Regions from separate parts of the Telluria sp. ZB2R32 genome, predicted to be linked through region 1. Evidence: predicted binding sites of a transcription regulator. Region 1 holds the regulator's gene; each other region holds the start of a gene.
The links. The regulator LexA, encoded in region 1, represses DNA repair genes until DNA is damaged. The targets are predictions, from matches to a motif close to ACTGTATNNNNATACAGT.

Region 1 (3,252 bases):
GCACGGCGGGCCATCTTTTGCGGGATCAGGAAGTTACGTGCGTAACCGTCCTTGACCTTGACCACGTCGCCCAGGTTGCCGACGTTAACAACTTTTTCCAAAAGGATAACTTGCATATTTTTCTCCAGGATGTTCTGAACTGTACGACGCGATTAAGCGTTGTGCAGGTCGGTGTACGGCAGCAGCGCGAGGTAGCGTGCGCGCTTGATCGCGGTATCGACCTGACGCTGGTAGTGCGCCTTGGTGCCGGTCAGACGTGCTGGCATGATCTTGCCGTTTTCCTGGACGAAGTCCTTCAGGGTGTCGACGTCTTTGTAATCGACCTGTTCCACGTTTGCAGCGGTGAAGCGGCAGAATTTCTTGCGCTTGAACAGCGGGTTCTGCTGTTTGCGCTTCAGTTTTTCTTTGGCCTTGTTTTTGTCGAACTTTTTACCGAATGCCATTTGAGGCTCCTGTATCTAAATGGTGGCCGCTAATTAAGCGGCGGCACTGAAATCAATGATGTGAAACACCAGGGCTTTACTGTTGCGATTCTTTTTGGCCAGGAATCCCGTGAACTGGTGGGCGGCACCCAATTCCGCGCTGGCGAAGCGGCCCGAAATCTCACCCGCGGCGAACGCGGAAATTTCGAACTGGACCAGCCTCTCGACCCCTGCCTCGACCTGCTGCGAACTGTGCATCAGGATCGCCGAGACAACCGGCACGCCGGCGGGGGTGTAGCGCAGTACGTCGCGTTCAGCGATGGTGGCGACGACTTGTAACTGGTTCACTTCTTCAACGCGGGGCACGCGGCCCGTTCACGCTTCCTGGCAAAAAAATTAGGCAGCAGCTGGGGCTGAAGCTGCGGCAGCCGCTGGGGCTTCCGAGCGGTGGCTCTTGGCCGCGTCTTCGCGCTGGACCGACTTCATCATTGGCGATGGAGCGGTTTCAGCTTTCTTCATCTTCACGGTCAGATGACGCAGCACGGCATCATTGAACTTGAATGCGGTTTCCAGCTCGACCAGGGTCTCGTTGTCGCACTCGATGTTCATGCAGATGTAGTGTGCCTTCGGCAGCTTCTGGATCGAGTAAGCCATCTGGCGACGGCCCCAGTCTTCGACGCGATGGATGTTACCGCCGCGCGCGGTGACGCTGGCCTTGTAACGCTCGATCATCGCCGGGACTTGCTCGCTTTGGTCCGGGTGGACGATAAAAACGATTTCATAATGACGCATGCAACACTCCTTGAGGACGTTTAAACAAATGCCCACCTCGGCGTCAAGACGAGTGTGGGAAGGGAAAGCCGGCAATTATAGCGCGACTACGGCATTGGCGCAATCACCGGCGAACTCCGGCAAGCCGTCGTCCCTGCGCGACACTTGCCGGGCAGGAATCGCACAGTGCGTGACAAATAATCAGAATTCCCCTTGCATTCCCCTAAATACTGTACAAAAATACAGTCTACTCATACAACCATGCCGTAACACCATGCTCAAGCTCACCGCAAGGCAAGAACAGATCCTCAACCTGATCAAGGAAGCGATCGACAATACCGGCTTTCCGCCGACCCGCGCCGAAATCGCCAGGGAGTTGGGCTTCAAGTCGGCCAACGCAGCCGAAGAACACCTGCAAGCCCTGGCGCGCAAAGGCGCCATCGAAATCGTCTCCGGCACCTCGCGCGGCATCCGACTGATCGGCGCCCCGGCAAGCACACCGGCGCCGCTGCCGGTGCCGCACGTCCCGGCCGCCCTGCTGATGTCGCTGCCGCTGGTCGGCCGCGTGGCGGCGGGTTCGCCGATCCTGGCGCAGGAACACGTCGAAGCCACCTACAACATCGACCCGGCCATGTTCGGCGCGCGTCCCGACTTCCTGCTGAAGGTGCGCGGCTGGTCGATGCGCGACGCCGGCATCATGGATGGCGACTTCCTCGCCGTCAAAAAGATCGACAGCGCCAAGAATGGCCAGATCGTGGTCGCCCGCATCGGCGACGACGTCACCGTCAAGCGCTATCGCAAGACCGGCGAAACGATCGAACTGCTGCCGGAAAACCCGGACTTCACGGTCATCCGCGTCGAACCGGGCGACGAGTTCGCGCTCGAAGGCCTGGCAGTGGGCTTGATGCGCAGCTGGCACTGACCGCTTCCGCACCTACATGACAAAAAAGGCCGCGTCAGCGGCCTTTTCCTTTGGTGTTTCCTATCTGCCCGACGGGGCGTAGTTGCGCTTGCGCGCCTCGATATCGCGCGCCCGCTCTTCGGATGGCGCGGTGCCGACGATGGCGTTGTGTTCCTTCACATACGCATCGGTGGCACTGCGCCAGGCGGCGATGTCTGCCAGTGCCAGCTTGGCGCCGATACGGGCTTCTTCCTTGGCCGAGGCCAATACCTCGTCGAAACGGGCCGTTGCCGCCGCCGTTTCGGCGGGCGTGAGCAGCGCGGCGATCGCGGCCGGCATGCGTTTCGCCAACGGTTCAGCCGCGTTCAGGGTGGCGATATAGTCGTTGTAGCAGGTTTGCCACTTCTCGATACGCGCCGCGATCCGATCGATCTCGTCGTTCTGCTTCGATACCGCCGGCAGCCGTGGGACGACACAGCGGGAAAGGCCCGCCTTGATGTCTTCGCCATCGTAGCGCTTGACCCAATGCTCGATCTCGGCACGCTGCGCCGTGCGCGCCTTGATGCGCTCCAGGCTGGCGGCGGCGCCGGTGTTGCCTTTGGCGGCCGCCTTGGCGAACCAGGCCGCCGCCTTCTCCTCGTCGACCTGGCCGGCTTCGCCACTCAGGTAGAGCTCGCCCAGGCGCTGCTGGGCGGCGGGGTTACCGGCATTGCCGAGCTTGGTGTAGAGACGCATCGCCTCGGGAACAGCCTTACGCGCCAACAGGGCGTTGGCGTCGGCAAGTTCGTCGGCGTGGGCGGGAATGGCAAGGCAGAATGCCAGCGACAGCAGGAGTTTTTTCATGGGGAACAGGTTTGCTCGAATGCACGATAATACCCCGCAGCCCCGCCCGACTCAACCTTGACGTCAGCGCCCGCTATTGGATGGGGCTACCGGCGCTGGCGGCGGTGGTGGGTTAAATGTACGCAACTGTTCCATCTGGCGCCGCTGATTGTCGACGATAAGACGCGTCTCTTCGCGGGTCGCGCGCTCGGTGCGCTCGTTTTCTTCCTTGACGTAGCGGCCCGTCGCCGATTCCCATGCAAGCTGCTGCCGCTTCACGGTGTCCGCGTCGCGTTCGCTCTGGGTCAGCACAGTCCGGTAGACCGACTCGATGTG
Region 2 (3,252 bases), on a different contig from region 1:
GGTGAATTCGCACAGCGCGCGCACTGCCACGACATATGTGGGCTTGCTTTTCTCGCTCAAGCAGCCTGCTCCCACTGCAGGTAGCACACCGCCACCGGCATGTCGTGCGTGGCGCAGTAATCGATCCAGCGCAGCTGGTTGTCCTGCAGGCGGTCGCCCGGCCCCTTGACTTCGATCATGCGGTAGCGCTTCTCCAGCGGCCAGAACTGGATCAGGTCGGGGAAGCCGGTGCGGTTGGCCTTGACGTCGGCCAGGATGCGCTCGCACCAGCGCTTGACGTGCGCGGCCGGGATGCAGTCGAGCGCCAGTTCGAGCAATGGACGATCGAGGTATTCCCAGGACACGAAGGGCGCCGAGATGCCGGCCTTTTCCTCGAAGTGCGCGAGGATGGTGGCGCGGTAGCGGCCGTCCTCGCACTGGGCCAGGCAATCGGCGAATTCGGTGGCGCGGCGCTGATGGAAGTCGAGGCTGTGCAGATCGGTCGGGGCGCGGTGGAACGGGTGGAAAAAGGCGCCGGGAATGGCGGCGAAGATGGCGCGCCAGCACAGCAATCCGAACAAGGCATTCGCCAGCATGTTCTCGACATAGAACACCGGCGCTTCCGCGCAGCCCAGGTGGTCGCGCACCGCGCCTTCGACCCAGGGACCGTCACAGGGAACCGGCAGGCAGAGATCCAGGCGCACGGGCGCGGCGGGGCGAGGCACGATCGCCTTCGGGTGGCCGAGCTTGCGCGCCAGGCGCGGCTTGAGGCGCGCCAGGTGCTGGCGTTCGGCGTCGTTCTCGGGCGCGCGCTCGGCTTCCTGCAGCAGCTGCCAGGCATCGGGATAACGTTCGGCCTTCTCCAGCACCCGGATCGCGCGCCCGCGCGAACCCGGATAGCCGCAGCGCGTGTAGACATCGATGGCGCGCTGCCAGTCCTGCTGCTTTTCGAAATGCTGGCCGACCTGGAACAGGAATTTCTCGCGCCTGCCCTCCAGCCAGTCGTTGTCGAAGGCATGGATCGGCAGCTCTTCCATGACGTCCTCGATCGGTTCGAGGCCTTCCGCAAAGCGATCCTTGCAGCCATGCAGGTGCAGGTAATGGTCGATGTCGCGACGGTGGCGGAAGCCGCGCGAAGCTTCGGAGAACTCGACCTGTTCGTAACGGAACAAGCCCAGGTCGGCCAGCACGAATTCGGTCCAGTCCTGGCGCAGGTTGCCGAAGAAAATGAGGCGCAGGCGGTCGCACAGCGGTTTTACGAGGATGCGCAGGGCGACGTCGGTGCAGCCGGCATACCAGTTCGAAAAGGCGCGGCTGTCGCCAAAGGAGGCGCGCAGCGCTTCGAGCTGATCGGCCTTGCGTGCACTCTTTTGGTGCAAATGGGAGTGGAAAGCCTCGGCGATCTCGGGCTTGGCCAGCAGGTCGAAGAGTTCGTCGAGCGAGAGCACGGGATCGATCTCGATCCAGCCGGACGGCAGCAATTGCTGCGCCGCTGCGACCGGGCAGCCAATCTCCGCATAATTCATTTTGCTGGCGCGGAACAGGTTCCCTTTCCGCATGACCATGCGCACGAACAGGGCACGCGCCGGCTGGGACAGCGCCGGGAAGGCGGCGATGAATGTTCGCTCTTCGTCGGTGAGCAAGTCGGCATAGCGCCCGCCGATCCAATCGAGGACCTTCTGGAAATTATCCAGATAATAAAACTCGTTTTCCAGAACCCTGTTCATGATATGCGGCGACAACTGTGCTTATGTACAGTATAGCCGCAGGCATTGGCCAGGCCCAGACCTTTCGGCCGCCGGACTGCGCGGCCGTGGTTTTTTGCCACATCAGGGATTGCCCGGCTTGCGCGCGCACTGCGGACCTTTGCAGGCGGTGGCCGCGTCGCGCTCGCCGCGGTGCCGTTCCGAGTGCTGGATGATGGCCGAGATCAGGGCGACGTCGCTGTCGACCGCTGTGTCGCCGCTGGTGGCGGCCTTGCGCTGGCGGGTGGCGTCGGGCTTGGCTCTTGCCGTGGCGACGGCGCGCGCCTTGGTCGGTCTGGCGGCGCGGCTTGCGCTCTTCGCTGCCTTGTCCGCCTTTTTCGCGGCCGCCGGCGCCGCGGCTTTGGCCACTTTTTTCTCTGCGGCTGGACGCGCGGCGGGCTGAGGCGCTTCGGCCTTGACCACCTTCTTTTCAGCGGTGGCGGGCGGCGCCTCGGCCTTGGCGGCTTTCGGCTGTGCGCTTTCCGGCATGGCGCGGGGCGTTGGCGCCGGCTTTGCGCCCTCGAGTTCGTGCGGCGGCAACATGACCAGCGGCGGCGGGGCGCTGGCCTCCGCCGTGTCGCGCGCCGGTGCGGACTCGTCGACGATGACGGCCGTGCGCGGCGCATCGGCGGCAGGCGCCGCCGCGGGCAGTGATGCGGGCGCGGGCGAGGTCAGCTGCGGCGGAGGAGCCTCGGCCAGCACCGGCGATACGGGATTGGCCAGCTCATGTTGCGCCATCAATTCCTGCCCGGTCTGGTGACTGTCGTAAGCGAGCCACGCGATGCCGCCGGCAAGGATGCCGACCAGCGCCGCCGCCGCGCCGTAGGAAGCCAGGCGGACTCCCGACATGCGCGTGCCCGGACGGCGGGCGGAGTCGCGCTCGAGCATTGCAAGAATATTTTCCTCGCCGGCGGTGCGCCGCGACGACATCAGGTTTGGTCTTGTCGAGGCTGCTTGATTTTCGTCTGTAGGGCGCACTGCGTACCTCCTAAGATGGTCGTTTCTGCTCTGATTAGAAACAATCTGGGAGAATCCATGCTGATCTTCCAGGTCTTCGACAAGGGCGTGCTGGACGATGCCGAGGGGCGCCAGATCGACTTTCGCAACACGATCATCATCCTTACTTCGAACACGGCATCGTCGACCATGATGCAGGCTTGCCTGAACAAGTCGCCCGCCGAGATGCCCAGGCCCGATGCGCTGCTCGACGCCATCCGCCCGCAGCTGATGAAGCAGTTCAAGCCGGCCTTCCTCGGGCGCATGGTGACCATCCCGTTCTATCCGATCGCCGACGAGGTGCTGGCCAATATCATCCGCCTGAAACTGAACCGCATCGGCCAGCGCGTGCGCGACAATCACGGCGCCACCTTCGAGTACGACGAGGCGCTGGTGAATGCGGTGCTGGCGCGCTGCACCGAAGTCGATTCCGGCGCGCGCAACGTCGACACGATCCTGAACGGCACCCTGCTGCCCGAGATCGCCGACAGCGTGCTGGCCAGCATGGCCGCGGGCGGATCGATCGCGCGCA
Region 3 (3,252 bases), on a different contig from region 1:
GGGCGCCGATCCGCTCGAGGTCGAGCGCGAGATCGATGCCATCGTCGCCGACCTGCTGGCCAAAGGCCCGACTGCCGCCGAACTGGCGCGCGTAAAAACCCGCACCCTGTCCGACTTCTCGCGCAGCATCGAGCGCCTGGGCGGCTTCGGCGGGCGGTCCGACGTGCTGGCCGAGAGCATGACCTATGGCGGTGCGCCGGATGCGTATCTGACACGCCTGGAGCAGTTGGCAGCGGCGACCCCAGGCGACGTTAAGGCGGCCGGCAACCGCTGGCTGCGTGCGAATCACTACACGATGACGGTGCGTCCGTTCGCCAAACTGGCGGCCGTGAAGTCGACCATCGACCGCAAAGTGCTGCCGGGCCTGGGCGAGGCACCCGACGTGAAATTCCCGGCCATGCAGCGCGCGCAGTTAAAAAATGGTTTGAAGGTGATCCTGCTCGAACGCCACACGGCGCCGATCGTGAATGCGACGCTCGCGGTGGACGCCGGCGTGGCCTCGGACAGTACGGCCAAGGCCGGCGCCGCTTCGCTCGCGCTCGACCTGCTCGACAAGGGCACCAAAACGCGCGACGCCTTTGCGCTGTCGGATGCGCTGGAGAACCTGGGCGCGCGCCTGGCGACCGCCAGCAGCGCCGACCAGTCGCTGGTACGCCTGCAGGCGACCGCCGCCAACCTGGCGCCGTCGCTCGCCATCATGGCCGACGCCGCGCTGGCCCCGAGCTTCCCGCAAGACCAGTTCGCGCTGCAGAAAGCGCGGCGCATGGCGCAGATCGGCCAGGAAAAGGCGCAGCCGAACAGCCTCGCCATGCGCGTCGTCCCGGCCCTGCTGTACGGCCAGGAACACGCCTACGGCAAGCCTGCCAGCGGCACCGCCGCCAGCGTCGACGCCATCACGCGCGACGATTTGGCGCAGTGGCACGCCAGCTGGTTCCGTCCGGGCAGCGCGACCCTGGTCGTTGCCGGCGACACCACGATGGATAAATTGCTGCCGGCGCTGGAAGCGTCGTTCGGCCGCTGGGCCGCCGGCACGGCACCGGCCAAACCGGCGGCAGCGCTGGGCGCCACGACCGGCAAGAAGGTCTACCTGATCGACAAGCCGGACGCGCCGCAATCGACCATCGTCGCCGCGCACCTGTCGCTGCCTTACGGCCAGCCGGAAGACCTCGCCATCGAGCCGGTGATGCACAACTTCGGCGGCATCGCCACCTCGCGCCTGAACCGTAACCTGCGCCTCGATAAACACTGGAGCTACGGTACCAATGCACGTTTGAGCGAAGTGCGCGGCCAGCGCAGTTTCATCACCATGGCGCCGGTGCAGACGGATAAAACCGTCGAGGCGATGCGCGAAGTGGCGAACGAGGTCAAGGGCGTGGCCGGCGCGCGTCCGCTGGTCGGCGCCGAGTACGAGAGCATCATGCGCAACATGACCTCGCGCCTGGCCGGCCGCTTCGAAACCCTGGGCGCGCTGGAAGCGGCGGCCCTGGCCAGCGTCAACCTGAACCTGCCGGAAAACTACTGGAGTGGGTACTCGGCCAACCTGAAGGCGCTGACGCCCGCACAGCTGGGCCAGGCGGCGAATAAATTCGTGCAGCCGGAGAACGTGGTCTGGGTGGTGATCGGCGACCTGCGCAAGGTGGAAACGGGCATTCGTTCGCTGGGCTGGGGCGAAGTGGTCGTGCTGGACCAGGACGGCAAGCCGGTGAGGTAAATCATAAATCGACTCACAACGTTCACCGTGAGCCGGTGACGGTCGTGTAACGTAGAGGTTGTGAAAAAATCGTCAGGGCAAGGCGGCGCAACGCCGCCATGGCGATTTTTTCACAACCTCGTAGGGTGGGCTCCCGAGCCCACGCGTTACGCACGCTTGAACAATCGAAATTCATTCTGTCACGCATGCGTCGGCAATCGTCATCTGTGTTGGCGGTGTGCCACGGCACGTACGCGTGGACTCAGGAGTCCACCCTACAACGGCGACCCGCCTTTGTCCCGGCACCAACCCTTACCGCGCGCCGTACATACCCGGGCTGGTTTATACTGTACACCCATACAGTTTCTCCATTCCGATGAAACTTTCCGACAAGCTCGAAATCCTGGCGGACGCCGCCAAATACGATGCCTCCTGCGCCAGCAGCGGTGCGCCCAAGCGTGCTTCCGACGGCAACGACGGTGGCGTCGGCGCCACCACCGGCATGGGCATCTGTCACAGCTATACGCCCGACGGCCGCTGCGTCTCGCTGCTGAAAATCCTGCTCACCAATTTCTGCGTCTACGACTGCCAGTACTGCGTCAACCGCCGTACCTCGAATGTCCCGCGTGCACGCTTTTCGGTGGCCGAAGTCGTGAAATTGACCCACGATTTCTACCTGCGCAACTACATCGATGGCCTGTTCCTCAGTTCCGGCATCATCCAGTCAAGCGACTACACGATGGAGCAGCTGGTCGCCGTGGCGCGCACGCTGCGCGAAGAGCACAATTTCAAGGGCTACATCCACCTCAAGACGATTCCGGACGCCGATCCCTTGCTGATCGCCGAAGCCGGCCGCTACGCCGACCGCTTATCCGTGAACATCGAGCTGCCGACCCACGACAGCGTGACCCGCCTCGCGCCCGAGAAAAACGTCCACACCATCAAGCTGGCGATGGGTTCGATCCGGCGCAAGTTGGATGAGAAAGCGGAAGAACCGAAGGCGCCGGCGTTTGCCCCGGCCGGCCAGAGCACGCAGATGATCGTCGGCGCCGACGCCAGCGACGACCAGACCATCCTCAACACGGCCGAGACCCTGTACGGCAGCTATAAACTCAAGCGCGTGTATTACTCGGCCTTCAGCCCGATCCCGCAAAGCCCGGACAGCGTGCCGCTGGCGCCGCCGCCGCTGCTGCGCGAGCACCGCCTGTACCAGGCCGATTTCCTGTTGCGCGGCTATGGTTTTACCGCGGGCGAACTGATGCCGGCGGCCGGCAACCTGGCGCTCGACGTCGACCCGAAACTGGCCTGGGCGCTGGCCAACCGCGACCACTTCCCGATGGACCTGAACCGCGCCGACGCCGAAATGATCGCGCGCGTGCCCGGCATCGGCCTGCGCAACGCCAAGCGCATCGTCGACCTGCGCCGCCTGCGCCGGGTGCGCTGGGAAGATTTGTCGCGCCTGCGCTGCAGCATGAAGAAAATCGCGCCCTTCGTCGTCACCGCCGACTACAAGCCGGCGCAGGGCCTGGCCAGTTCCGACCTGCTGCGGCGCCACCTGGGCG

Region 2: the regulator LexA is predicted to act here: its motif matches at 1,721-1,738, upstream of AC56LG_RS21560 (VRR-NUC domain-containing protein).
Region 3: the regulator LexA is predicted to act here: its motif matches at 2,037-2,054, upstream of AC56LG_RS08920 (putative DNA modification/repair radical SAM protein).

What each region holds. Positions count from the first base shown of each region.
Region 1 covers NZ_JCASIG010000003.1:236,238-239,489, reverse strand. The annotation lists gene rplI (50S ribosomal protein L9) at 1-116, opposite strand, end outside; gene rpsR (30S ribosomal protein S18) at 153-443, opposite strand; gene priB (primosomal replication protein N) at 477-770, opposite strand; gene rpsF (30S ribosomal protein S6) at 819-1,214, opposite strand; gene lexA (transcriptional repressor LexA) at 1,468-2,115, shown strand; gene AC56LG_RS10405 (sel1 repeat family protein) at 2,176-2,937, opposite strand; gene AC56LG_RS10400 (tetratricopeptide repeat protein) at 3,001-3,252, opposite strand, start outside.
Region 2 covers NZ_JCASIG010000008.1:162,784-166,035, reverse strand. The annotation lists gene AC56LG_RS21565 (ATP-dependent DNA helicase) at 1-60, opposite strand, end outside; gene AC56LG_RS21560 (VRR-NUC domain-containing protein) at 57-1,706, opposite strand; gene AC56LG_RS21555 (hypothetical protein) at 1,809-2,612, opposite strand; partial or broken gene AC56LG_RS21550 (AAA family ATPase) at 2,763-3,252, shown strand, end outside.
Region 3 covers NZ_JCASIG010000002.1:872,464-875,715, reverse strand. The annotation lists gene AC56LG_RS08925 (M16 family metallopeptidase) at 1-1,711, shown strand, start outside; gene AC56LG_RS08920 (putative DNA modification/repair radical SAM protein) at 2,067-3,252, shown strand, end outside.